DNA from 3 places in the Streptomyces sp. NPDC043854 genome. Region 1 is predicted to be linked to each of the others. Evidence: riboswitches for the same ligand, from Rfam matches in the RefSeq annotation. Region 1 holds a riboswitch; each other region holds the start of a gene.
What was found. A riboswitch is a leader RNA that binds a small molecule or an ion and turns the genes downstream of it on or off. The one in region 1 is predicted to bind cyclic di-AMP.
Positions count from the first base shown of each region.

Region 2: linked by a shared signal. The riboswitch ahead of AC068A_RS23060 (transglycosylase family protein) and the one ahead of AC068A_RS24215 (M23 family metallopeptidase) in region 1 are both predicted to bind cyclic di-AMP.
Region 3: linked by a shared signal. The riboswitch ahead of AC068A_RS02200 (M23 family metallopeptidase) and the one ahead of AC068A_RS24215 (M23 family metallopeptidase) in region 1 are both predicted to bind cyclic di-AMP.

Region 1 is NZ_JBWKDK010000028.1:74,608-82,112, reverse strand. Features, by position in the region: gene AC068A_RS24235 (ATP-binding protein) at 1-457, shown strand, start outside; partial or broken gene AC068A_RS24230 (GNAT family N-acetyltransferase) at 580-2,232, opposite strand; gene AC068A_RS24225 (HPr family phosphocarrier protein) at 2,418-2,699, shown strand; gene AC068A_RS24220 (GntR family transcriptional regulator) at 2,911-3,576, opposite strand; gene AC068A_RS24215 (M23 family metallopeptidase) at 3,780-4,574, opposite strand; cyclic di-AMP (ydaO/yuaA leader) riboswitch at 4,588-4,744, opposite strand; gene AC068A_RS24210 (M16 family metallopeptidase) at 4,956-6,323, opposite strand; gene AC068A_RS24205 (M16 family metallopeptidase) at 6,344-7,505, opposite strand, start outside.
Region 2 is NZ_JBWKDK010000026.1:13,676-21,180, reverse strand. Features, by position in the region: gene AC068A_RS23075 (nucleoside triphosphate pyrophosphohydrolase) at 1-481, shown strand, start outside; gene AC068A_RS23070 (cytochrome P450 family protein) at 723-1,997, shown strand; gene AC068A_RS23065 (transglycosylase family protein) at 2,100-3,206, shown strand; cyclic di-AMP (ydaO/yuaA leader) riboswitch at 3,486-3,655, shown strand; gene AC068A_RS23060 (transglycosylase family protein) at 3,658-4,371, shown strand; gene eno (phosphopyruvate hydratase) at 4,715-6,001, shown strand; gene AC068A_RS23050 (FtsB family cell division protein) at 6,203-6,691, shown strand; gene AC068A_RS23045 (DUF501 domain-containing protein) at 6,799-7,362, shown strand; gene AC068A_RS23040 (Ppx/GppA phosphatase family protein) at 7,359-7,505, shown strand, end outside.
Region 3 is NZ_JBWKDK010000002.1:38,404-45,908, reverse strand. Features, by position in the region: gene AC068A_RS02210 (MBL fold metallo-hydrolase) at 1-803, opposite strand, end outside; gene AC068A_RS02205 (SGNH/GDSL hydrolase family protein) at 1,014-1,817, opposite strand; gene AC068A_RS02200 (M23 family metallopeptidase) at 1,984-2,955, opposite strand; cyclic di-AMP (ydaO/yuaA leader) riboswitch at 2,958-3,176, opposite strand; gene AC068A_RS02195 (tyrosine-protein phosphatase) at 3,489-4,307, shown strand; gene AC068A_RS02190 (aspartate aminotransferase family protein) at 4,345-5,739, opposite strand; gene hpnH (adenosyl-hopene transferase HpnH) at 5,736-6,794, opposite strand; gene AC068A_RS02180 (phosphorylase family protein) at 6,800-7,465, opposite strand; gene shc (squalene--hopene cyclase) at 7,465-7,505, opposite strand, start outside.

The sequences.
Region 1 (7,505 bases):
TGACGCCAAGGTGATCATGTCGGAGTTGCTGACGAACGCCGTCAAGGCGTCGTCGGAAGTCGAGTTGGAATCGGTGCAGGTGCCACCCGGCGGGTTCAATCTGGTCGCCCCGCAGATCCGCGTCCAGGGCACGGCGTTGTTCCTAGAGGTCTGGGACGTGATTCCGACGCTCCCGACTCAGATCATGGTGGGCGACTCCGACGAGGGCGGGCGCGGGCTGTCTCAGGTGGTCGAGAAGCTGAGCGACCGGTGGGGCGTGTCACCGGCTGAGCGGGGCGGCAAGGTCGTCTACGCAATGTTGCGGATCCAGGAGCCGCCGCCGGTGAGCATCACGGGGCACGCGGTGCCGTTGTCCAGGGACCTCACGCGGGAGAGCTTGCGAGGGATGGAGGGTCAGCACCTGATGGCCACCACGGCGTTACTTGCCGCGCTGCTGGGACCGATGGCGAAGCGGTGAGCGGTCACCCCGGAGGTAGGTTGGCTTCCGGGGCGTCCGCGTCACGGTGCGGGCGGCGGGGGGGAGGGTTGCTCATGTGCCCAAGGGCCGCGCCGGAGCGCCGCGAGCGCCGAGGCAACGCCGGCCGCGGCCCGGCCGAAGTCCGCCGGGGAGGCCGCGGTGGTCAGGTCGAGCGGGGCGCCGGGCCGCAACCCCTGGGCGAGGCAGGCGTCGTAGGTGAGGAAGCCGAGGGACTCCGAGTTGCCGAGGACGGCCACGCGCGGGCCGGCCGGCACCGGCTGCGAGGCGAGCAGCAGCCCGACGTCCACCAGCTCGGTCACCGTGTCGACCCGGATCACGCCGGCCTGCCGCAGCAGCGCCGAGACGGTGGTCTCCGGCAGCCTGGTCCCGGGGACCACGTGGCCGGCCGGGGTGTGGCGGCCGCCCTTGGCGACGACGACCGGCTTGACGGCGGCGGTGCGGCGCGCGAGCCGGGTGAACTTCCGCGGGTTGCCGAGGGTTTCGAGGTACATCAGGGCCACGTCGGTGGCCTCGTCCTCGTACCAGTACTGGAGGATGTCGTTGCCGGAGACGTCCGCCCGGTTGCCGGCGGAGACGAAGGACGAGAGCCCCTCGCCGCGCCGCAGCAGCGCGGACAGCAGCGCGATGCCGATCGCGCCGGACTGCGTGAACAGGCCGATCCGGCCGGGGACGGGCGCCGGCACGGGGGCGAGCGAGGCGTTGAGGGCGATCTCCGGGGCCGTGTTGATCACACCGAAGGCGTTCGGCCCGATCAGCCGCATCCCGTACGAGCGCACCTGGCGGACCAGTTCGCGCTGCCGGTCCAGCCCGGCCGGGCCGCTCTCCCCGTATCCGGCGGACAGGACGACGAGCCCCTGGACGCCGTGCTCGCCGCAGTCGGCCACCACCTGCGGGACGCGCTCGGCGGGGACCGCGACGACCGCGAGGTCGACCGGGGCGTCGATGTCGCGGAGCGAGCGGTAGGCCCGTACACCCTCCAGCAGGTCCCCTTCGATGCCGGGGGCGCGCGCCTCGTTCACGGCGTAGAGGTGGCCGCGGAAGCCGCTGTCGCGCAGGTTGCGCAGGGCCGCCGCGCCGACGCCGGCGCCGGAGCGGCTGACTCCGACCACCGCGACCGAGCCGGGTGCCAGCAGCCGCTGCACGGAGCGGGCCTCGGCGCGCTGTTCGCGGGCGCGCTGTACGGCCAGGGACTCGGCGGTGGGTTCGAGGTCGAGGGTGAGGTGGACGGAGCCGTCCTCGAAGCTGCGCTTCTGCTGGTAGCCGGCATCCGTGAACACCTTGATCATCTTGGTGTTGGCGGGCAGCACCTCGGCCGCGAACCGGCGGATGCCCCGCTCCCGGGCAACCGCGCCGATGTGCTCCAGCAGTGCGGAGGCGACGCCGCGGCCCTGGTGGGCGTCCTGGACGAGGAAGGCGACCTCGGCCTCGTCGGCGGGGGCGGAGGCGGGGCGGCCGTCGGGGCCGATGCGGTCGTAGCGGACGGTGCCGATGAACTCCTCGCCGACGGTGGCCGCGAGGCCGACGCGGTCCACGTAGTCGTGGTGCGTGAAGCGGTGCACGTCGCGGTCGGAGAGCCGGGGGTGGGGGGCGAAGAAGCGGTAGTACTTCGACTCGTCGGAGACCTGGTCGTAGAAGCTGACCAGCCGCCCCGCGTCCTCCGTGGTGATGGGCCTGATCCGGGCGGTGCCGCCGTCCCGCAGGACGACGTCGGCCTCCCAGTGGGCCGGGTACGAGGGGTCCGACGCGGTGGTCATGCGGTGATCCTAAGCCCAGGACGGGCAGGACAGCCCCCTGCGCGGCGCATACGGAAACGCCGTTCAAACCGGTGCAAGCTGGGGTACGTCGAGCGGCGGGAGAACCGGGCGGGAGGTCGGCCGGAGCACTCGGGGCGTCGTGAGAGACTGGTCTAGACAACCGTGAGAACCTGAAGGGCATCACCATGGCAGAGCGCCGCGTCAACGTCGGCTGGGCCGAGGGCCTGCACGCCCGTCCCGCCTCGATCTTCGTCCGCGCCACGACCGCTTCCGGCGTCCCGGTGACCATCGCGAAGGCCGACGGGAACCCCGTCAACGCCGCCTCCATGCTGGCGGTGCTGGGCCTGGGCGCCCAGGGCGGCGAGGAGATCGTCCTGGCGTCCGAGGCCGAGGGTGCCGAGGTGGCGCTGGACCGCCTCGCGAAGCTGGTTGCCGAGGGGCTGGAGGAGCTCCCCGAGACCGTCTGATCCTTCGGGTTCGCACCGCGCGAACGGCGAAGCCGCGGCATCCGGACCATTTCCGGACCGCGGCTTCGCCGTTTTATTCACACACTGCCCCCGCCCGCGAATTCCGGACGGGCAAGGGAATTCACATAACCGGCGGGGGAAATGCCGCAACCGGAAAAGCCGGGGCACGGCGGCGTCCCCCATTGACACCCCCATTCATACGCCGTTTCTGTTAATGGGAACCGCTCGCCGTGTTTACGGCAGGTTGCGAAGTCCTCACCCGCAGCCGGTAGGCCCCGGTCGTCCGGTCGGCGTGGACCGCCGTCAGCGCCTTCGCGCGCTCGGCGTCCCCGCGCGCCACCGCGTCCACGATCGCGCCGTGCTCGGCCCAGCACTCCACCGGCCGGGCCGGGGCCTGCACGGTGTACATCCAGGCGACCTTGTGCCGCATCTGGGTGAGCAGCGCGACCAGCCCGGGGCTGGCGGAGGCCTGCGCCAGGGTCTCGTGGAACCAGCTGCCCAGCGCCCGCAGGTCCTCGCCCCGCCCCTGCCTGGCCCGCTCCTGACCCAGCCTGACCAGCCCGCGCAGCACCTTGAGGTGGCCCTCCGTGCGCCGGCGGGCGGCCCGCGAGGCCGCCAGCGGCTCCAGCAGCATCCGCAGCTCCAGCAGATCGGCCGCCTCCTGCTCGGTGGGCTCGGCGACGCAGGCGCCCGCGTGGCGACGGGTGATCACGAAGCCCTCGGACTCCAGGGTCCGCAGCGCCTCGCGGACCGGGACGCGCGACACGCCGTAGCGGCGGGCCAGCACCTCCTCGGTCAGCCTGCCGCCCGGTTCGAACACCCCGGAGACGATGTCGTCGCGGATTGCAGTGCATACCGCGTGCGCGGGAATACGCAAGACCGGACCTCCGCTTGTTTTCCGATTGCCGGCGACAATGCCGTGACCGTACTGGGATCGTACGGGGACTCTATTGCAACCGGCGGAATTTTCCGAGCGGGGTCGGAAATCGGGGGTATTTGCGGCCGCCGCGAGCCACGCCGAAGGCCCCGGCTCGGTGAGCCGGGGCCTTCGGGCGGAGCGTGGGTGCGTACGCGCTCGGATCAGAGGGCGACGCCGTGCTGGCGCAGGTACGCGATCGGGTCGATGTCGGAGCCGTACGAGGCGCCGGTGCGGGCCTCGAAGTGCAGGTGCGGGCCGCTGGAGTTGCCGGTGGAGCCCGACAGGCCGATCTGCTGGCCGGGGGTGACCTGCTGGCCGACGGAGACGCTCAGCGAGGACAGGTGGCCGTACTGCGTGTACGTGCCGTCGGCGTGCTTGATGACGACGTTGTTGCCGTACGCGCCGCCCCAGCCGGCCTCGACGACGGTGCCGACGCCCACCGCGCGCACCGAGGTGCCGGAGGCGGCGTGGAAGTCGATGCCGGTGTGGCTGCCGGAGGACCACATGCCGCCGCCCGCGCGGTACTGGGTGGAGACGTAGGAGTCGTCGAGCGGGGAGACGAAGGTGTTGAGGCGCTTGCGCTCCTCCTCGCGGGCGGCGCGCTCGGCGGCCTCGCGCTCGGCCTTCGCCTTCTCCTCGGCCTTCTGCTTGGCCTCGGCGGCCCGGGCCTTCGCGTCGGCCTCGGCCTTCTCCTTAGCGGCGGCGGCCTCGGCGGCGGCCTGCTGGGCCTGGGCCTGGGCCTCGACGTCGCCCGCGACGTCGGCGGCGGTGACGACCGCGTTCAGGCCGGTGTCCTCGCTGGAGGGGGCCTTGTCCGAAGCGGCGAACGCCGGGCCCGCGAGCGTGCCCACGACACCGGTGGTCGCGAGGGCGGCCACGCCGGCGTAACCGGCGGTCTTGCGGCTCAGACGGCTGGAACCACGGTGCTTGCCGGAGGCACGGCTGCCAAAGGCCATGAGGAGGCTGATCCTTTCCTTCCTTCTCGCCTACCGGGTTAGCTGACGGGTTCGGAGCAGGAAGGTCTCCTACGGGCCCCTCTGGCGAGGCGGCCCGATTCACCCCAGGGACGTGTGGGTCCCCGGCTCCCCAGGGCTCGCGCCTGACGGGGACTCGGCGATCGCTGCCCGGTGCCGCGGGTGCGGCGCGTACCAACTGACGGACAGCACGGCCGACGCTAGGCGGATCATTCGTCAATCACCAAATGGTCACGGCCTTTTGTTGCGCACGCCACACCGCATAAGCCAACCTCCGGACCAAACAGACATAAGGGGCTCCGGCGGACAAGCCGCCGAAGCCCCTTGAATCGCCCGCCACTTGCCGACGGGCAGTGAACCGCGTCAGTTGCCGACGACGGTGACCTCGCCGATCCCGAGCGCCCGCACCGGCTCCTCGATCTGCGAGGCGTCACCCACCAGCACGGTGACCAGGCGGTCCACCGGGAAGGCCTTGACGACCGCCGTGGTCGCCTCCACCGTGCCGGTCGCGGCCAACTGCGCGTACAGCTGCGCCTGGTAGTCGTCCGGCAGCTCCTGCTCCACCTGGTCCGCCAGCGTGCCGGCGACGGCCGCGGCCGTCTCGAACTTCAGCGGGGCCACGCCCACCAGGTTCTGCACGGCGACGTCCCGTTCGGCATCGGTCAGGCCGCCCTCGGCGAGGGTGCGCAGCACCTTCCACAGGTCGTCCAGGGCCGGGCCGGTGTTGGGGGTGTCCACCGAGCCGCTGATGGCGAGCATCGAGGCGCCCCGGCCGTCGGCCGTGGAGCGCAGCACCTGGCCGAAGGCGCGCACGCCGTAGGTGTAGCCCTTCTCCTCGCGCAGCACCTTGTCCAGGCGCGAGGTGAGGGTGCCGCCCAGGCAGTACGTGCCCAGCACCTGGGCCGCCCACACGGTGTCGTGCCGGTCCGGCCCGACCCGGCCGATGAGCAGCTGCGTCTGGACCGCTCCGGGACGGTCGACGATGATCACGCGGCCGGTGTCGTCGGCGGTCACCGGCGGCACCTCCGCCGGCCGGCCCGCGGTGCCGGTCCAGGCGCCCAGGGTGTCCGCCAGGACGGCGTCCAGGTCGATGCCGGTCAGGTCGCCGACGACCACCGCGGTCGCGGTGGCGGGGCGCATGTGGGCCTCGTAGAAGGCGCGCACGGCCGCGGAGTCGATCCGGGCCACCGTCTCCTCGGTTCCCTGGCGCGGGCGGGACATCCGCAGGCCGGCCGGGAAGAGCTGGCGGTAGAGCTCCTTGGCGGCGCGTCGCTGCGGGTTGGCCAGCTCGTGCGGGATCTCGTCGAGGCGGTTGCGCACCAGGCGGTCGACCTCGCTGTCGGCGAAGGCGGGCGCCCGCAGGGCCTCGGCGAGCAGGCCCAGGGCCTTCGGCAGCCGGGAGGCGGGGACCTCCAGCGAGACGCGCACGCCCGGGTGGTCGGCGTGCGCGTCGAGGGTGGCACCGCAGCGCTCCAGCGCTGCGGCGAACTCCTCGGCGGTGTGCTTGTCGGTGCCCTCCGACAGGGCGCGGGCCATGATCGTCGCCACGCCGTCCATGCCCTCGGGTTCGGCGTCCAGCGGGGCGACGAGGTTGATCTCGACGGCCACCACCTGCTGGCCCGGCCGGTGGCAGCGCAGCACGGTCAGGCCGTTGGCCAGGGAGCCGCGCTCGGGGGCCGGGAAGGCCCACGGCCGGGGCTGCCCGGCCTGGGGCCGCGGGTGGAAGGTCATCGTGACGGCTGCGGTGTCGCTCACTGCTCCGCCCCCTCGTTCTCGTTCTCGGTCGCATCGGAGTCGTCGGCGCCTTCGGCGGCGTCAGCGGCGTCGGCCGCCAGGGGCTCGTACACCAGCGCCGCGCGGTTGTCGGGGCGCAGCCGGGCCGCGGCCACGGCCTGCACCTCCTCGGCGGTGATGTCGAGGAGCCGCCGGACGGCGGTCAGCGCCAGCTGCGGGTCGCCGAACAGCACCGCGAAGCGGCACAGTTCGTCGGCGCGGCCGGCCACCGTGCCCAGCCGGTCCAGCCACTCGCGCTCCAGCTGGGCCTGCGCGCGCTCCATCTCCTCGGCGGTCGGGCCCTCGGCGGCGAACCGCGCGAGCTCCTCGTCCACGGCCGCCTCGATGGCGGGCACCTCGACCCCGCTGGAGGTCTTCACGTCCAGCCAGCCCAGGGAGGGCGCGCCGGCCAGGCGGAGCATGCCGAAGCCGGCCGCGACGGCCGTCTGGTCGCGGCGTACCAGGCGGTTGTGCAGGCGGGAGGACTCGCCGCCGCCCAGGATGGTCAGGGCCACGTCGGCGGCGTCGCACTCGCGGGTGCCGTCGTGCGGGAGCCGGTAGGCGGCCATCAGCGCGCGGGCGGGGACGTCTTCGACGATCTCCTCGCGCTGCTCGCCGCCCATGGTGTCCGGGAGCGTGCCGTCGCGCGGCGGCAGCTTGCCGTCGTGGGACGGGATGGTGCCGAAGTACTTCTCGATCCAGGCGAGCGTCTGGGCCGGGTCGATGTCGCCGACGACCGACAGCACCGCGTTGTTGGGCGCGTAGTAGGTGCGGAAGAACGCGCGCGCGTCCTCCAGCGAGGCCGCGTCCAGGTCGGCCATCGAGCCGATCGGGGTGTGGTGGTACGGGTGCGGCTCGGGGTAGGCGAGCGCGGTGAGCCGCTCGAACGCCGTGCCGTAGGGGACGTTGTCGTAGCGCTGGCGGCGCTCGTTCTTGACGACGTCGCGCTGGTTCTCCATGGACTCGTCGTCCAGGGCGGCCAGGAGCGAGCCCATCCGGTCCGCCTCCAGCCACAGCGCGAGCTCCAGCTGGTGGGCCGGCATGGTCTCGAAGTAGTTGGTGCGCTCGAAGCTCGTCGTGCCGTTCAGGGACCCGCCCGCACCCTGGACCATCTCGAAGTGGCCGTTGCCGGGTACGCTC
Region 2 (7,505 bases), on a different contig from region 1:
GGAGGGCGACCGGGAGGAGCTGCGCGAGGAGCTCGGCGACGTCCTGCTCCAGGTGGTCTTCCACGCGCGGATCGCCGAGGAGCACCCGGACGAGCCGTTCTCCGTGGACGACGTGGCCGGCAGCCTCGTCGAGAAGCTGATCCACCGGCACCCGCACGTCTTCGGGGACGCCGAGGCGCGGACCGCGGAGGACGTGGCCGCGCACTGGCAGCGCACCAAGGCGGTCGAGAAACAGCGGGAGTCGGTCACCGACGGGATCCCGCTGGGCCAGCCGGGCCTGGCCCTCGCGGCCAAGCTGGCCGGCCGGGTCCGGGCGGGCGGCGTGGCCGTGGAGCTGCCGGACGGCGAGGGCATCGGGTACGAGCTGCTGCGGATGGCGGCGCGCGCCGAGGCGGCGGGCATCGACCCCGAGACGGCGCTGCGCGCGGCGGCCCGCGCCTACCGGGACGCGATCCGCGCCGCGGAGGGCGTCGGCGCGTAGCCGGGGAGCCGTACGCGCCGGGCCGTCCGGTGCCGGGCCGTCCGCGTGCCGGGCCCGGTGGCGGGTCAGCCGTGGCGGGCGCGCGCCGGGGCGGGTTCAGCCCGTGCGGGTCCACGGGCCGGTCCGGGCCGGTCCGGGCCCGTCCGTCGCGCAGCCCGACCGGCATGGCGGGAAGCCCCCGGCTCCGGCCGGAGGAGGAGTCGAACGGGATGGCGTCCGGCGGCCGGGATACCGTCGACGGGTGCACGAGCCGACCTCCGCAGCCCCCGAAGACCCCGCATCCGGCCAGGGCCCGACCCTGTTCGACTGGGAGTTCGCGACCGACCCCTACCCCGCGTACGCCTGGCTGCGCGAGCACTCCCCGGTGCACCGCACGAGGCTGCCCAGCGGGGTCGAGGCCTGGCTGGTGACCCGGTACGCCGATGCCCGCCAGGCCCTCGCCGACCAGCGGCTCAGCAAGAACCCGGCGCACCACGCGGAGCCGGCGCACGCCAAGGGCAAGACCGGGATCCCGGGGGAGCGCAAGGCGGAGCTGATGACGCACCTGCTGAACATCGACCCGCCGGACCACACGCGGCTGCGGCGCCTGGTGTCGAAGGCGTTCACCCCGCGCAGGGTGGCGGAGTTCACACCGCGGGTGCAGGAGCTGACCGACCAGCTCATCGACGCCTTCGCCGGGCGGGGTGAGGCGGATCTCATCCACGAGTTCGCCTTCCCGCTCCCCATCTACGCCATCTGCGAGATGCTCGGCGTACCGCGCGAGGACCAGGACGACTTCCGCGACTGGGCCGGGATGATGATCCGGCACGGCGGCGGCCCGCGGGGCGGAGTGGCCCGTTCCGTGAAGCAGATGCGGACCTACCTCGGCGAACTCATCCACCGCAAAAGGGATGATCTGGGCAATGACCTCATCTCCGATCTGATCCGGGCGAGCGACCACGGGGACCACCTGACCGAGGCCGAGGCCACCGCCATGGCCTTCATCCTGCTGTTCGCCGGTTTCGAGACCACCGTGAACCTCATCGGCAACGGGGTGCACTCCCTCTTCACGAACCCCGGCCAGCGCGCCCGCCTGCAGGAATCCCTCGCCGCCGGGGAGCGCGGCCTGCTCCAGACCGGCGTCGAGGAACTGCTCCGCTACGACGGCCCCGTGGAGCTGGCCACCTGGCGGTTCGCCACCCGGCCGCTGACCCTCGGGGGCCAGGACATCGCCGTCGGCGACCCGGTGCTGGTCGTGCTCGCCGCCGCCGACCGGGACCCGGCGCGGTTCGCCGATCCGGACACCCTCGACCTCGCCCGCGCCGACAACCAGCACCTGGGGTACGGGCACGGGATCCACTACTGCCTGGGCGCCCCGCTCGCGCGACTCGAGGGACAGACGGCGCTTGCGACTTTGCTGACGCGTCTGCCGGATCTGGAACTCGCTGTTCCGTCAACTGACCTTCGGTGGCGCGGAGGTCTGATCATGCGCGGCCTTCGCACCCTTCCCGTCCGATTCACACCCCGAAACATCTGAGCTTCTCCTGAGGGAAAGTCAGGTTCTTGCTCAACTTGTGACAATCGTCGGAAGGCCGCTAGGTTCTGCCGTTACCCAGCCGTTATGCGAAAGGTGCTGCACATGCGTTCCGGGAACGGCCGCCACAGACGCCCCCGCCAGGTACCCGCGATTGTCGTCACCGCCGGAGTCACCGGCTCCGCACTGGCCATGCCACTGCTGGCCGCCACCGGTGCGAGCGCGGCGGAAGCCGCCACCTGGGACAAGGTCGCCGAGTGCGAGAGCGGGGGCACCTGGAGTGCCAACACCGGAAGCGGCGCCTACGGCGGGCTGCAGTTCACCCAGGAGGAGTGGAAGAACGCGGGCGGCGAGGAGTTCGCCGAGCGCGCCGACCTCGCGAGCCGGTCCCAGCAGATAGCCGTCGCCGAGCGCGTGCTCGGCTCCCAGGGCCCCGAGGCCTGGCAGAACTGCGCGACCCAGGCCGGGCTGGCCAAGGACGCCCCCGCCGCGGACGTGGACCCCGGCGCGAAGGGCCAGCACCGGGCCGTCGGCCAGTCCCCGAGCCGCCCGGACGCCGCGGTGCCCCCGACCGGCTCCGGCAACCGGGCCACGGACTACGGCGCCCCGACCCCCGCGCCGGACTACACGATGCCGCCCGCGCCGACGGGGCCGTCCAGCGGACTGCCCGTCATGCCCGAGCCGGACGGGACGACCGCGGCGCCCACGCTCCCGCCGGTCTTCCCCGGCGACCCGACCGCGAACCCGGTGACGCCCACCCCGACCGCGCCGGGCACCCCCGGCACCCCGGGCGCCACGCCGGGCACCCCGGGTGCCACGCCGGGCACGCCGGGCGCTACGCCGGGCACGCCGGGTGCCACGCCGGGCACCCCGGACGGCTCCGCGCCCGGGACGCCGGGGGCTCCGACCCCGGGCGGCAGTCCGGCGGACCCCTCCGCCCCGACGGCACCGGGCGCGACGGGCGCAACGGGCGCCTCCACGGACCCGGGCGCCGTCCCGAGCACCCTGGGCACCGGCAAGCACCGCGGTACGCCCGCCGTCGAGACCTCGCCGGCCTCGTACACCGTCAAGGAGGGCGACAGCCTGGCGACCATCGCGGACGCCAACGGGGTGAAGGGCGGCTGGGGTGCGCTGTACAAGGCCAACGAGCAGGTCATCGGCGGTGACGCCAACCTGATCAAGCCGGGGCAGAATCTGGATCTAAGCAAATAACAGGGGCAGTTCGGACACCCGGAAGGCCTTGAATGTCCGGTTCGTTCAAATGAGACATGTGTCTCTTCCGGTCAACTGGCGTGTCTCGCCCGAGGGCTTGGGCAAACCCCGCCCTCACCTGCGCAAACACCCCGAAAAGCAGCGCAAGTAGGGGTCCTCCCTCCCCGATGTTCCTCGTTGAACATCGGGGAGGGACGTGTCTACGGTCTGAACCGCTCGCCACCGCGGGCCCCTTCGACCGCATCGCCGAATCCTGCCGGCGGACGGAGGGAACACTCGTCGCGTCAAGCGCCGAAGGCAGGAGCGGGGGAACCAACGCAGGTGCCGGGAAGGGCCGTTGAGAGACGGCTGCGGACCGGCTTGGGGTGAAGCCGCGCATCACAGCGCGGCCGGGCAACTCATCCGCCCGAACCCGACAGCTCACCTCGCAGGCGTCGGTGAGGAGAACTCCATGCTGCTTTCGGGCAAGGGCAAGCACCGCCGCGCCACCGCCATCGAGCGGACCACCCGCATCGTGACGCTCGCCGGCGTCGCCGGTGTCGCGGTCGCCGCGCCCCTGATGACCGCGGGCACCGCCTCCGCCGCCACGGCCTCGGAGTGGGACCGCGTCGCCCAGTGCGAGTCCGGCGGCAACTGGTCCATCAACACCGGCAACGGCTACTACGGCGGCCTGCAGTTCTCGGCCTCCACCTGGGCCGGGTACGGCGGCAAGGCGTACGCCCCGCAGGCCAACCAGGCCACCAAGGCGCAGCAGATAGCCATCGCGGAGAGGGTCCTCAAGGGCCAGGGCAAGGGCGCCTGGCCGCACTGCGGCAAGGGCCTGTCCAACTCCGCCTACACCGGCGGCGGTTCGACCACCACCAACAGCACCACCACCAAGTCGACCCCGAAGACCGAGACCAAGAAGACCCAGCCGAAGAAGACCGAGACCAAGAAGGAGACCTCGCGCACCGAGGCCCCCACGACCCGGTCCGAGCGCTCCGAGGCCCCGGCCGCCCCGAAGACCGGCAACGGCTCCTACGAGGTCAAGTCCGGCGACACCCTCGGCTCCATCGCCGAGGCGAACAACGTCAAGGGCGGCTGGGAGAAGCTCTTCGAGCTCAACAAGGACATCGTCTCCGACGCCGACCTGATCTTCCCCGGCCAGAAGCTGAAGCTCGGCTGAACATCCCGCGAAGCCCCGCGTGCGTAGCCCGCGCGGACTGAAGCGGACGGCCACTGCACGTGTGCAGCACACCGCCCGGCGCGTATCCCCCCACGCGCCGGGCGGTGGTGTGTCCGCGCCCCGAAGGGGGTCGGCGGGAGCCCGCGCGGCGGCCCGATCGGCGGCCGGTCACGGCCCGATCAGGTGTCCGTATGTCCCGGAAGCGGGGTATTCGGGCCCTTTTTCGTCCCAGGACCCGGGCGGTCGGCCGGCCGACCGCCCGGAGCCGGTTAGGCTCTAGGCGGCAAGGCCGGCCCACGGCCTGACCCGCCACCGCACACCCAGCGTCACATCCCAGAAGGAGATGCTCGTGCCGTCCATCGACGTCGTCGTAGCCCGGGAAATCCTGGACTCCCGAGGCAACCCCACGGTCGAGGTCGAGGTGGGCCTCGACGACGGCAGCACCGGCCGTGCTGCCGTTCCGTCCGGCGCCTCCACCGGTGCCTTCGAGGCCATTGAGCTCCGCGACGGCGACCCGAACCGCTACATGGGCAAGGGCGTGGAGAAGGCCGTCCTCGCGGTCATCGAGCAGATCGGCCCGGAGCTCGTCGGCTACGACGCCACCGAGCAGCGCCTGATCGACCAGGCCATGTTCGACCTGGACGCCACCGACAACAAGGGCTCGCTCGGCGCCAACGCCATCCTCGGCGTCTCCCTGGCCGTGGCGCACGCCGCGTCCGAGGCCTCCGACCTCCCGCTGTTCCGCTACCTCGGCGGCCCGAACGCGCACCTGCTGCCCGTTCCGATGATGAACATCCTCAACGGCGGCTCGCACGCCGACTCCAACGTGGACATCCAGGAGTTCATGATCGCGCCGATCGGCGCCGAGTCCTTCTCCGAGGCCCTGCGCTGGGGCACCGAGGTCTACCACACCCTCAAGAAGGTGCTGAAGGGCAAGGGCCTGTCCACCGGCCTCGGCGACGAGGGCGGTTTCGCCCCGAACCTGGGCTCCAACCGCGAGGCCCTCGACCTCATCCTCGAGGCCATCAAGCAGGCCGGCTACACCCCGGGCAAGGACATCGCCCTGGCGCTCGACGTCGCCGCGTCCGAGTTCTACAAGGACGGCAAGTACCTCTTCGAGGGCCAGTCCCGCTCCGCCGCCGAGATGACCGAGTACTACGAGGAGCTCGTCTCCGCGTACCCGCTCGTCTCCATCGAGGACCCGCTGTTCGAGGACGACTGGGCCGGCTGGAAGGTCATCACCGAGCGCCTCGGCGCCAAGGTGCAGCTCGTCGGCGACGACCTCTTCGTCACCAACCCGGAGCGCCTCGCCCGCGGCATCGAGGAGGGCACCGCCAACGCCCTGCTCGTCAAGGTCAACCAGATCGGCTCGCTGACCGAGACCCTGGACGCCGTCGAGCTCGCCCAGCGCAACGGCTTCAAGTGCATGATGTCGCACCGCTCCGGCGAGACCGAGGACGTCACCATCGCCGACCTGGCCGTCGCCACCAACTGCGGCCAGATCAAGACCGGCGCCCCGGCCCGCTCCGAGCGCGTCGCCAAGTACAACCAGCTGCTGCGCATCGAGGAGATCCTCGACGACGCCGCGGTGTACGCGGGCCGCAGCGCGTTCCCCCGCTTCAAGGGCTGACGCCCTGAAGCCCGGCGTCCCGCGCTTCAAGGGCTGACGGGCCCCTGAGCCTCCGTACGTCCCCGCACTCGGTCCCGTACCGTGTGCGGGGACGTAGTGCGTGGTACGAAGCGCGAAGAACGAGCACGAAGCACGAAGCACGAAGGCCGTACGGCGCGCGCCGGCGAGGGTCGGCGCGCGGACACCAGGGGAGGCGGATCAATGGCCGGGAACCGGGATCGGTTCTCCACCTTCTCCACCGCGACCAGGCTCAAGCAGCTCGGCGAGCGGACCGCCGCCCACGTCTACCGCTCCCAGAGCCGCCGCCAGGTCCGCCGCAGCCGGCTGACCGGGCGGGCCGCCCTCCTGGTGCTGGTCCTCTGTACGCTGGTCGTCGCCCTGGCCTACCCGATGCGCCAGTACGTCTCCCAGCGCTCGGAGATCGCAGCGCAGCAGCGGGCGGCCGCAGCGGCCGGCAAGCGCCTCGAACGGCTGCGCGACGAGAAGGCCCGCTGGCAGGACGACGCGTATGCCGAGCAACAGGCGCGCAAACACCTGCACTTCGTGCGCCCGGGCGAGATCAGCTACATCATGACCGACCCCGGGGCCGAGGCGGCCGAGCGCCGGCGCACCCGACATGCCGGCTCCGACCGCCCCTGGTACTCCAACGTCTGGGACGGCGTGGACAAGGCCGACCGCCCCGGCGACTGACGGCACCACCGGCCGGCAGCAGCAGTTCCGGCCACCAGCACCAGCACCAGCACCAGCAGCACCACCCATCCCCGAGAACGACGAGAACGAAGAGACTTCCTCCAGGCATGCAGACGCCCCCGCCCCAGACCGACCGGACCGAGCCGACCGACGCGGACATCGAGGCGTTCGAGCAGCAGCTCGGACGCCCGCCGCGCGGGCTGCGGGCCATCGCCCACCGCTGCCCCTGCGGCCAGCCCGACGTGGTGGAGACCGCCCCCCGGCTGCCCGACGGCACGCCCTTCCCCACGCTGTACTACCTCACCTGCCCGCGCGCGGCCTCCGCGATCGGCACGCTGGAGGCCAACGGCGTGATGAAGGAGATGCAGGCCCGCCTCGCCGAGGACCCCGAGCTCGCCGCCGCCTACCAGGCCGCGCACGAGGACTACATCCGGCGCCGCGACGCCATCGAGGTGCTCCAGGGCTTCCCGAGCGCCGGCGGGATGCCGGACCGGGTGAAGTGCCTGCACGTGCTCGTCGGCCACTCGCTGGCCGCCGGCCCGGGGGTGAACCCGTTCGGCGACGAGGCCCTCGCCATGCTGCCGGAGTGGTGGGCGAAGGGCCCGTGCGTCACCCCGTGCGGCAGCGGTGACAAGGCCGCGGACGCGGAGCAGAAGGGGTCGGAGGCGTGACCCGGGTCGCCGGTATCGACTGCGGAACGAACTCCATCCGCCTGCTGGTGGCGGACTGCTCCCCCGCCACCGGCGAGCTGGTCGAGCTGGACCGGCGGATGACGATCGTCCGCCTCGGCCAGGGCGTGGACAAGACCGGCCGG
Region 3 (7,505 bases), on a different contig from region 1:
AAGGGGCCGTGCTCGGCGCCGATGTCCTTGAACCCGGGGAAGTAGCCCGTGTCGCCGCTGTGGAAGATCCGGTGCTCGTCACCGGCGACGGCCCAGGAGGCCCACAGGGTGTGCTGCGCGTTGCGCAGCCCGCGCCCGCAGAAGTGCCGGGCCGGGGTGGCGGTCAGCGAGAGTCCGGCGATCTCGGTGGACTCGTTCCAGTCGAGCTCGCGCAGCCGGTCCGCGGAGACGCCCCAGTGCTCCAGGTGCGCGCCGACACCGAGCGGGACGGCGAAGACCGTGTCGGTGCCGGCCAGCTGCTTGACGGTCGGCAGGTCGAGGTGGTCGTAGTGGTCGTGGGAGATCACGATGGCGTCGACCGGTCCCAGGGCGGCCAGCGGCACCGGCACGGGGTGGAGCCGCTTGGGCCCGGCGAAGGGGAAGGGGGAGCAGCGCTCACCCCACACCGGGTCGAAGAGGATCCGGCGCCCGTCGATCTCGGCGAGGACGCTCGAATGGCCCATCCAGGTCAGGCGCAGCCCGCTGACCGGCGGCTTCGCCAGGTCGGCGAGGGTCGTCGGGTGGACGGGTACGGACGCGGCGGGGCTGCGCCGGATCCGCTGCTCCTTGTGGAAGTAGACCTTGGCGAATTCCAGCATGGAGCCGGAGGGTCTGGTCCGGGCACCGACCGGGTTCCGGAAGGAGCCGTCCGCGAAGTTCGGCGAGCGCCGGATCCGCTCCAGCCGTGCGCCGGACGGATCCGCGCCGAAGGCTTCGGGGCGCAGGGCGCGCAGCAGCGGACGCAGGGGTTGGGAGCCGGTCAAAACGCCTCCTGGGAGGGGTGGGGCGGGCGGTCGCAGGCCGTGGCCGGCGGTCTGCTTCCTCACTGGTCTACCACCACCAACGCAGGGCGGCCCCGGAGGATTCCGTCAGGCGTGCCCGCACCGCCCCTGCGGCAGCCCCCTGCGGCAGCCCCGCCGCAGCCCCCTGCGGCCATCCCGCCGCCGCCCCGGCAGGCGGCCCTCCCGCCGGCCCTACAGCGGCAGCAGGTCGGGCCGCTTCGCCTCCACGTGGTCCCCGGAGGATTCCCCGCGCAGCCGCCTGCCGATCCACGGCACCAGGTGCTCCCGGGCCCACTGGATGTTGTCGCGGGTCACGTCCACCGAGCCGCGGGGCTGTTGCGGCGGCCACGGCTGGTCGGGGTCGGTCGGCACCTCGAGCCCCAGCACCTGGGCGGCGCGCAGCGCGACCCGGGTGTGCCCCTCGGGCGAGAGGTGCAGCCGGTCGCCGTCCCAAGCCCGGCGGTCCTGTACGGACTTCAGCGACCAGAGGTCGAGGACGGGGCAGCCGTACCGGTCGGCGATGGCGCGCACGTGCGCGCTGTACGTGGCGACCTTGCCGCGCAGGTGCTTGAGGACGGGCACGCCGCGGGTGTCGAAGCCGGTGGTGATCATGACCTGGCCGACGGAGGCGGTGAGGTCGGCGACGGCGGCCTCGAACCGCTCGGCGACGGCGTCCGGGTCGCTGCCGGGCCGGATGATGTCGTTGCCGCCGGCGCAGAAGCTCACCAGGTCGGGGGCGAGCTCCTTGGCGCGCGGGACCTGTTCGGCCACGATCTGGTCGAGCAGCCGTCCGCGCACCGCGAGGTTCGCGTACCGGAAGTCGCCCTCCGGGCGCTGGTCGGCCAGGAGCACGGCCAGCCGGTCCGCCCATCCGAGAAAGAGCCCGTCGGGCCCCGGGTCCCCCACCCCCTCGGTGAAGCTGTCCCCGAGTGCCGTGTACGAGCCGATGGTCCGGATTTTCTGTTCTGTCGTCTCTGTCGTCGTCGTCGCTGCCACGGGACCATATCCTTCACCGCGGGACGTGACCTACGCCACCGTAGGAAGGGGTTGACGGACCGTGATCTATACCACCTGGTCGGTACGGAATGGCAGCGCGTGAGGCCGGACCCCCCTCGGGTCCGGCCTCACGCGGATCTGTCGCCTCCGGCGGCTGAGCGAGCCGTCAGATGGTCACGCCCTTGGAGCGCAGGTAGGCGATCGGGTCGATGTCCGAGCCGTACGAGGGACCGGTGCGGATCTCGAAGTGCAGGTGCGGGCCGGTGGAGTTGCCGGTGGAGCCGGAGAGGCCGATGGCCTGGCCGGCGCTCACGCTCTGGCCGACCGAGACGGAGAGCTGGGAGAGGTGGGCGTACTGGGAGTACTTGCCGTCCTCGTGCCGGATGACGACCTCGTTGCCGTACGAGCCGCCCCAGCCGGCGGAGACGACGGTGCCGGCGCCGACCGCCTTGACGGTGGTGCCGGAGCTCGCGATGAAGTCGACGCCGGTGTGGTAGCCGCTGGACCACATGGCGCCGGCGGTCTTGTACGCGGTGGAGACGCCGCCGGAGACGGGGGCGGTGAAGCCGGCCGCGGCGACCGCGCCGGCTGCGGCGGTGTCGGCGGAGGCCGTGTCGGCGGCCGCGCTCTTCTTGGCGGGCGCGGGCGCAGGCGCGGGGGCCGCGGCGAGCGGGGAACCGGCGGCCGGGGCCTTCTTCTTCGGCTTCGGCGCGGGGGCGGGCTGCTCGACCGGGGCCCGCTCGGGAGCCGCCGACGCACCCGGGGCTCCGAGGGACAGCCTCAGGCCGGGGTGGATCAGGGAGGGGTTGTCGCCGACGGCCTCGCGGTTGTCGGCGTAGAGCCGCTGCCAGCCGCCCGGGAGGTCGTGGTCGGCCGCGATGACGGAGAGGCAGTCGCCCGTCCGGACCGTGTAGACGGCCGGAGCAGCGGAGGCGGCGGCTGCGGGTGCGGCCGCCGGAACCTGCAGGGCCGCGGCCGGGACCGCAGTGGCGGCGGCCGGGGCGGCGGCCGCGTGGGCGCCGGCGGCGCCGATCAGCGGCAGGGCCAGGGCCGCTCCGCCGGTGCCGGCGACGGTGGCGACAAAACCACGGGCCAGGGAACGGGACTTCGGACGGCGGTGCTTACCCTTTGCCGGCATGGCGAATTCCTCTCCGGCGCCTGCGAGGTGAGCTGTCGGGTTCGGATTGGAGATGTCCGGCCGTCCGTGGACGTACAACAACGCGGACACGCATGTGACGTGCACGCGACGTGAACGGAACACGTACGGCTTCACCCCTGGCTGCTCCGGAGCGGAACTCCGGCGCAGCGGCCTACCTGGTTCCCCCGCTCCTGCCGCGCGAGTTCGGTCGAGTGTGCTTTCCGGACGGCGGCAGGATTAGGCGGTCCATCCGGATTGGTCGCGAAGGTAATCGAGCGGGCCGGTACGGAACAAGCCGTGAATTTCCTGACGGATTCACAGGAAGGGGAGTCCAGCGGAATTCCGGTCACCCTGCGTCCATTCTCCGCCGCCAACAACCGTCCCGGCCGGGCCATTCGACTTCGACGATCAGGCACTCACGGTCACCGTATGATCTGGCTCACGGGGCCGTGCCCGATCTCGCCTCCGGCACCGGCAAGTTGGTCCCAAGCAGCGCAATTCGGACACTCGATGACGATGCAGAGGATTTCCCCTTGACCCAGCAGATACCCACCACCCCGCCGGGCACCCCGCCCCCCGAGCCCGAACTGTCCGGTGTGCGCAACTTCCGGGACGTGGGCGGCCTGCCGACCACGGACGGGCGGCAGGTCAAGGCGGGACGACTCTTCCGAAGCGGACATCTGGCACATGCCACCGAAACCGATGCAGAATTCCTCGCATCGCTCGGACTGCACACCGTCTTCGACTTCCGCAACGCGGCCGACCAAGCCCTGGAGGGTCCCGACATCGAGCTGCCCGGGGTGCGCAACGTCAACATCCCGCTGTCCGACCCGGCCGACGGCAAGGAATTCTGGACCATGGTCCGCGACGGGGACGTGGAGCAGCTCCGCGGCATCCTCGGCGACGGCAAGGCCGCCGCCCGGATGGTGGGCTCGTACCGCTCGATGGTCGTGCACCGCACCGCCGAGCACGGCCGGGTCCTGCACGCCCTCGCCGAGGACAGCCTCCCCGCGCTCATGCACTGCGCCGCCGGCAAGGACCGGGCCGGCCTGTCGATCGCCGTCACCCTGCTCGCGCTGGGCGTGGAGCGCGAGGCCATCGTCGCGGACTACCTGGAGTCCAACGCCCCGCACCGCCGCTACCGGGTCCGCCGCGGCAGCGACGCGCCCGAGGCCCGCTCCCCCGAGGTGACGGAGCTGCTCGCCCCGCTCTTCGACGCCCGCGCCGCGTACCTGGCCGCGGCCTTCGACACCATCGACGAGCACTGGGGCGGCGTCGACCGCTACCTCGCCGAGGGCCTCGGCCTCGCGGCCGGGACCCTCGGCCGGCTGCGCGAGCGGCTGCTCGACTGAGCCGCGGCGGACGGTCGGCTGCCGGCGGGGCGGGCCGTCAGCCTCCCGCTACGGCCTGCTTGACCAGGGTCCGGCCGAAGTCCCACAGGAGCCCGCCGCCGGCGTGCGCCTCGTCCATGACCGCACGGAAGGCGCCGACGAACCGGTCGACGTCCACCTCGTCCACGATCAGCGGCGGGATCAGCTTGATCACCTCCAGGTGGTCCCCGGACACCTGCGTCAGGATCCGGTGCCGCTGGAGCAGCGGCACCACCACCATCTGCGCGAACAGCCCCTTGCGGGCCGCCTGGAGCATGGTCCACCGGCTGCGCAGCCGCAGCGAGGAAGGCCGTCCGAACTCGATGCCGATCATCAGGCCCCGGCCCCGGACCTCGTACAGCAGCTCGTACTCGTCCACGAGCGCCGCGAGGCGCCCGCGCAGCAGGTCGCCCGTCGCGCGGGCGTTCGCGACGAGCGACTCGTCCTCCATGACGGAGAGCACCGCCAGCCCGGCCGCCATCGCCTGGGCGTTGGAACCGAAGCTGGCGGAGTGCACCAGGACCCGGTCCATGGACGAGTAGACCTTCTTGAAGATCCAGTCGCGGCCCAGGGTGGCGCCGACCGGGACGTAGCCGCCCGACAGCGCCTTGGCCACGCACACCAGGTCCGGCTCCACGCCCGGCTCGTGCTGGTAGGCGTAGAAATCGCCGGTCCGTCCGAGGCCGGTCTGCACCTCGTCGGCGATCAGCAGCGCCTTGTGCCGGCGCAGCAGCTCCTGCGCGGCGGGCAGGAAGCCGGGCGGCGCCGCGTGCACGCCCTTGCCCTGGATCGGCTCGACGACGAATCCGGCGACGTCGCCGCGCTTCAGCTCCCGCTCCAGGGCGGCCAGGTCGCCGAGCCCGATCCGGGTGTCGGGCAGCAGCGGCGCGAAGCCGTCCCGGAAGCCGGCCTCCCCGTTGACCGAGAGCGAGCCGGCGGTCAGCCCGTGGAAGGCGTGGTCGCAGTAGAGGACCCTGGGCCGCCCGGTGGCGTACCGGGCGAACTTCAGAGCGGTCTCCACGGCCTCGGTGCCGCTGTTGCCGAAGAAGACCCGGTCCAGGTGCGGGCTGTACGACAGCAGCTTCTCGGCCAGCAGCCCGGGCAGCGGCTGGCAGTCGAAGCGGGTCAGGTCGGCGAGCCGGGCGTCGAGCACGTCGTGCAGGGCCCGGCGGACGACCGGGTGGTGCCGGCCCAGGCCCATCACCCCGAACCCGGACAGCATGTCCAGGTAGTCGTTGCCCTCGGCGTCCCAGAAGTGGGCGCCCTCGGCCCGCTCGTAGACCTTGTCGAAGCCGATGGTGTGGAGCATGCGGGGCAGTTGCGGGTTCAGGTACCGGGCGTGGAGCGCGTACCGCTCCGCACCGCGCTCGGCCAGCAGGGCCTTCAGGTCGAAGCCCCCGGACCCGGCAGTCATGCCGATCCGTCCCGGTCGCCCCGGTTGCCGCGGTTGCCCCGGTTGCCGCTGACCGTGTCCCGGGCCGCGCGCAGGGACTCCTTGAGGGAGCCCATGGTGGCGAGGACGGCGGTGGGCTCGTAGCCGCAGTGCGCCATGCAGTTCGCGCAGCGCGGGTCCTTGCCGCGGCCGTACCTGTTCCAGTCGGTCTCCTCGATGAGCTCGCGGTACGTCGTCACGTACCCGTCGCTCATCAGGTAGCAGGGGCGCTGCCAGCCGAAGAGGGAGTAATTCGGAATGGCCCAGGCGGTGCAGGGGAAATCGGCCTTGCCCTCCAGGAAGTCCAGGAAGAGCGGGGAATGGTTGAGCCGCCAGCGGCGCCGGTTGCCGCCCGCGAAGGCCTTTCTGAAGAGTTCCCTGGTCTGCTCGACACCCAGGAAGTGCTCCTGGTCGGGCGCCTTTTCGTAGGCATAGGCGGGCGAGATCATCATTTCGTCGACCTTCAGGTCGTCATTGAGGTAGTTGAGCACCTCGATGACGGTCTGCGGGGTGTCGGTGTTGAAGAAGGTGGAGTTCGTGGTGACCCGGAATCCGCGCTGTTTCGCCTCCCCGATGGCCGCGACCGCCTCGTCGAACACGCCCTCCTTGGCCACCGACTCGTCGTGTCGTTGGCGCAGTCCGTCGATGTGCACGGCAAAGGCGAAATAGGGCGAGGGGGTGAAATTCCCGATCTTCTTGCGCAGCAGCAGGGCGTTGGTGCACAGGAAGACGTACTTCCGCCTGGCCACCAGCTGGCGCACGATCTCGTCGATCTGCGGGTGCATCAGGGGCTCCCCGCCCGCGATGGACACCATGGGGGCGCCGGACTCCAGGACGGCTCCGACCGCCTGGGCCACCGGCATGCGCTGCTTGAGCACCCCGGCGGGGTGCTGGATCTTCCCGCAGCCCTCGCAGGCCAGGTTGCAGGCGTAGAGCGGCTCCAGCTCGACGATCAGGGGGAACTTCTCGCGCTTGCGGAGCTTCTGTTCGAGCAGATAGGTCCCGACCCTGATGGACTGTCGCAGCGGCATGGCCATCTGGCTCACCTCCCGGAAAGCGGCAAAGAACGGTGCCAGTCATAGAACGCGGGCAGTACGGCACGCAGTACGCGGAAGGCCGATATTCCACCGCGGAGCGTGCCGATACGGACGAGCTCGTGCTCCGGGGCGTCCACGACCACCCGGACGGCGGCAACCGGGCGGTGCGCACCGGGCGGGGTCGCCCGCGCGGCGGCCCACAGGGTGGCCGCCGACTCCATGTCGGCCCCGATGGCGCCGGTGGCACGCAGCCGGGCGCGCTCCTGGCCCCGTACGACCCGGTCGGATCCGGTCAGCGCGCCGGTGTGCACGGTCCGGCCGGGTGCGGCCCGGGCCAGTGCCTCGGCGAGCAGGGACGTTCCCTCAGAGGCGACGGTGCCGCGCGGGTCGCGGGTCTCCTCGGCGAGGACCAGGTCGCCGGGGTGCATGCCCGGGACCAGCCCGGCGCAGAACCCGGTGGCCAGGACGGCGGCCCGCGCCAGCTCCGGTGCGGCGAGGGCGCGGCCGACGGCCCGCTCGGCGGCGCGCGGCCCCATACCGGTGCGCAGGACCGTGTACCCACGGGGGGCGCCGCGGTCGCCGCCGCTGCGCAGGGCCGCCCGCTCGATGCGCAGGGCGCAGGCGATCAGCAGCGGCCGGGGCGCGGGGCCGCCGGGCCGGGCGGCGGCCATCAGGGCCTTCCGGGCGCGAAGGGTTCCCCGTACAGGTAGC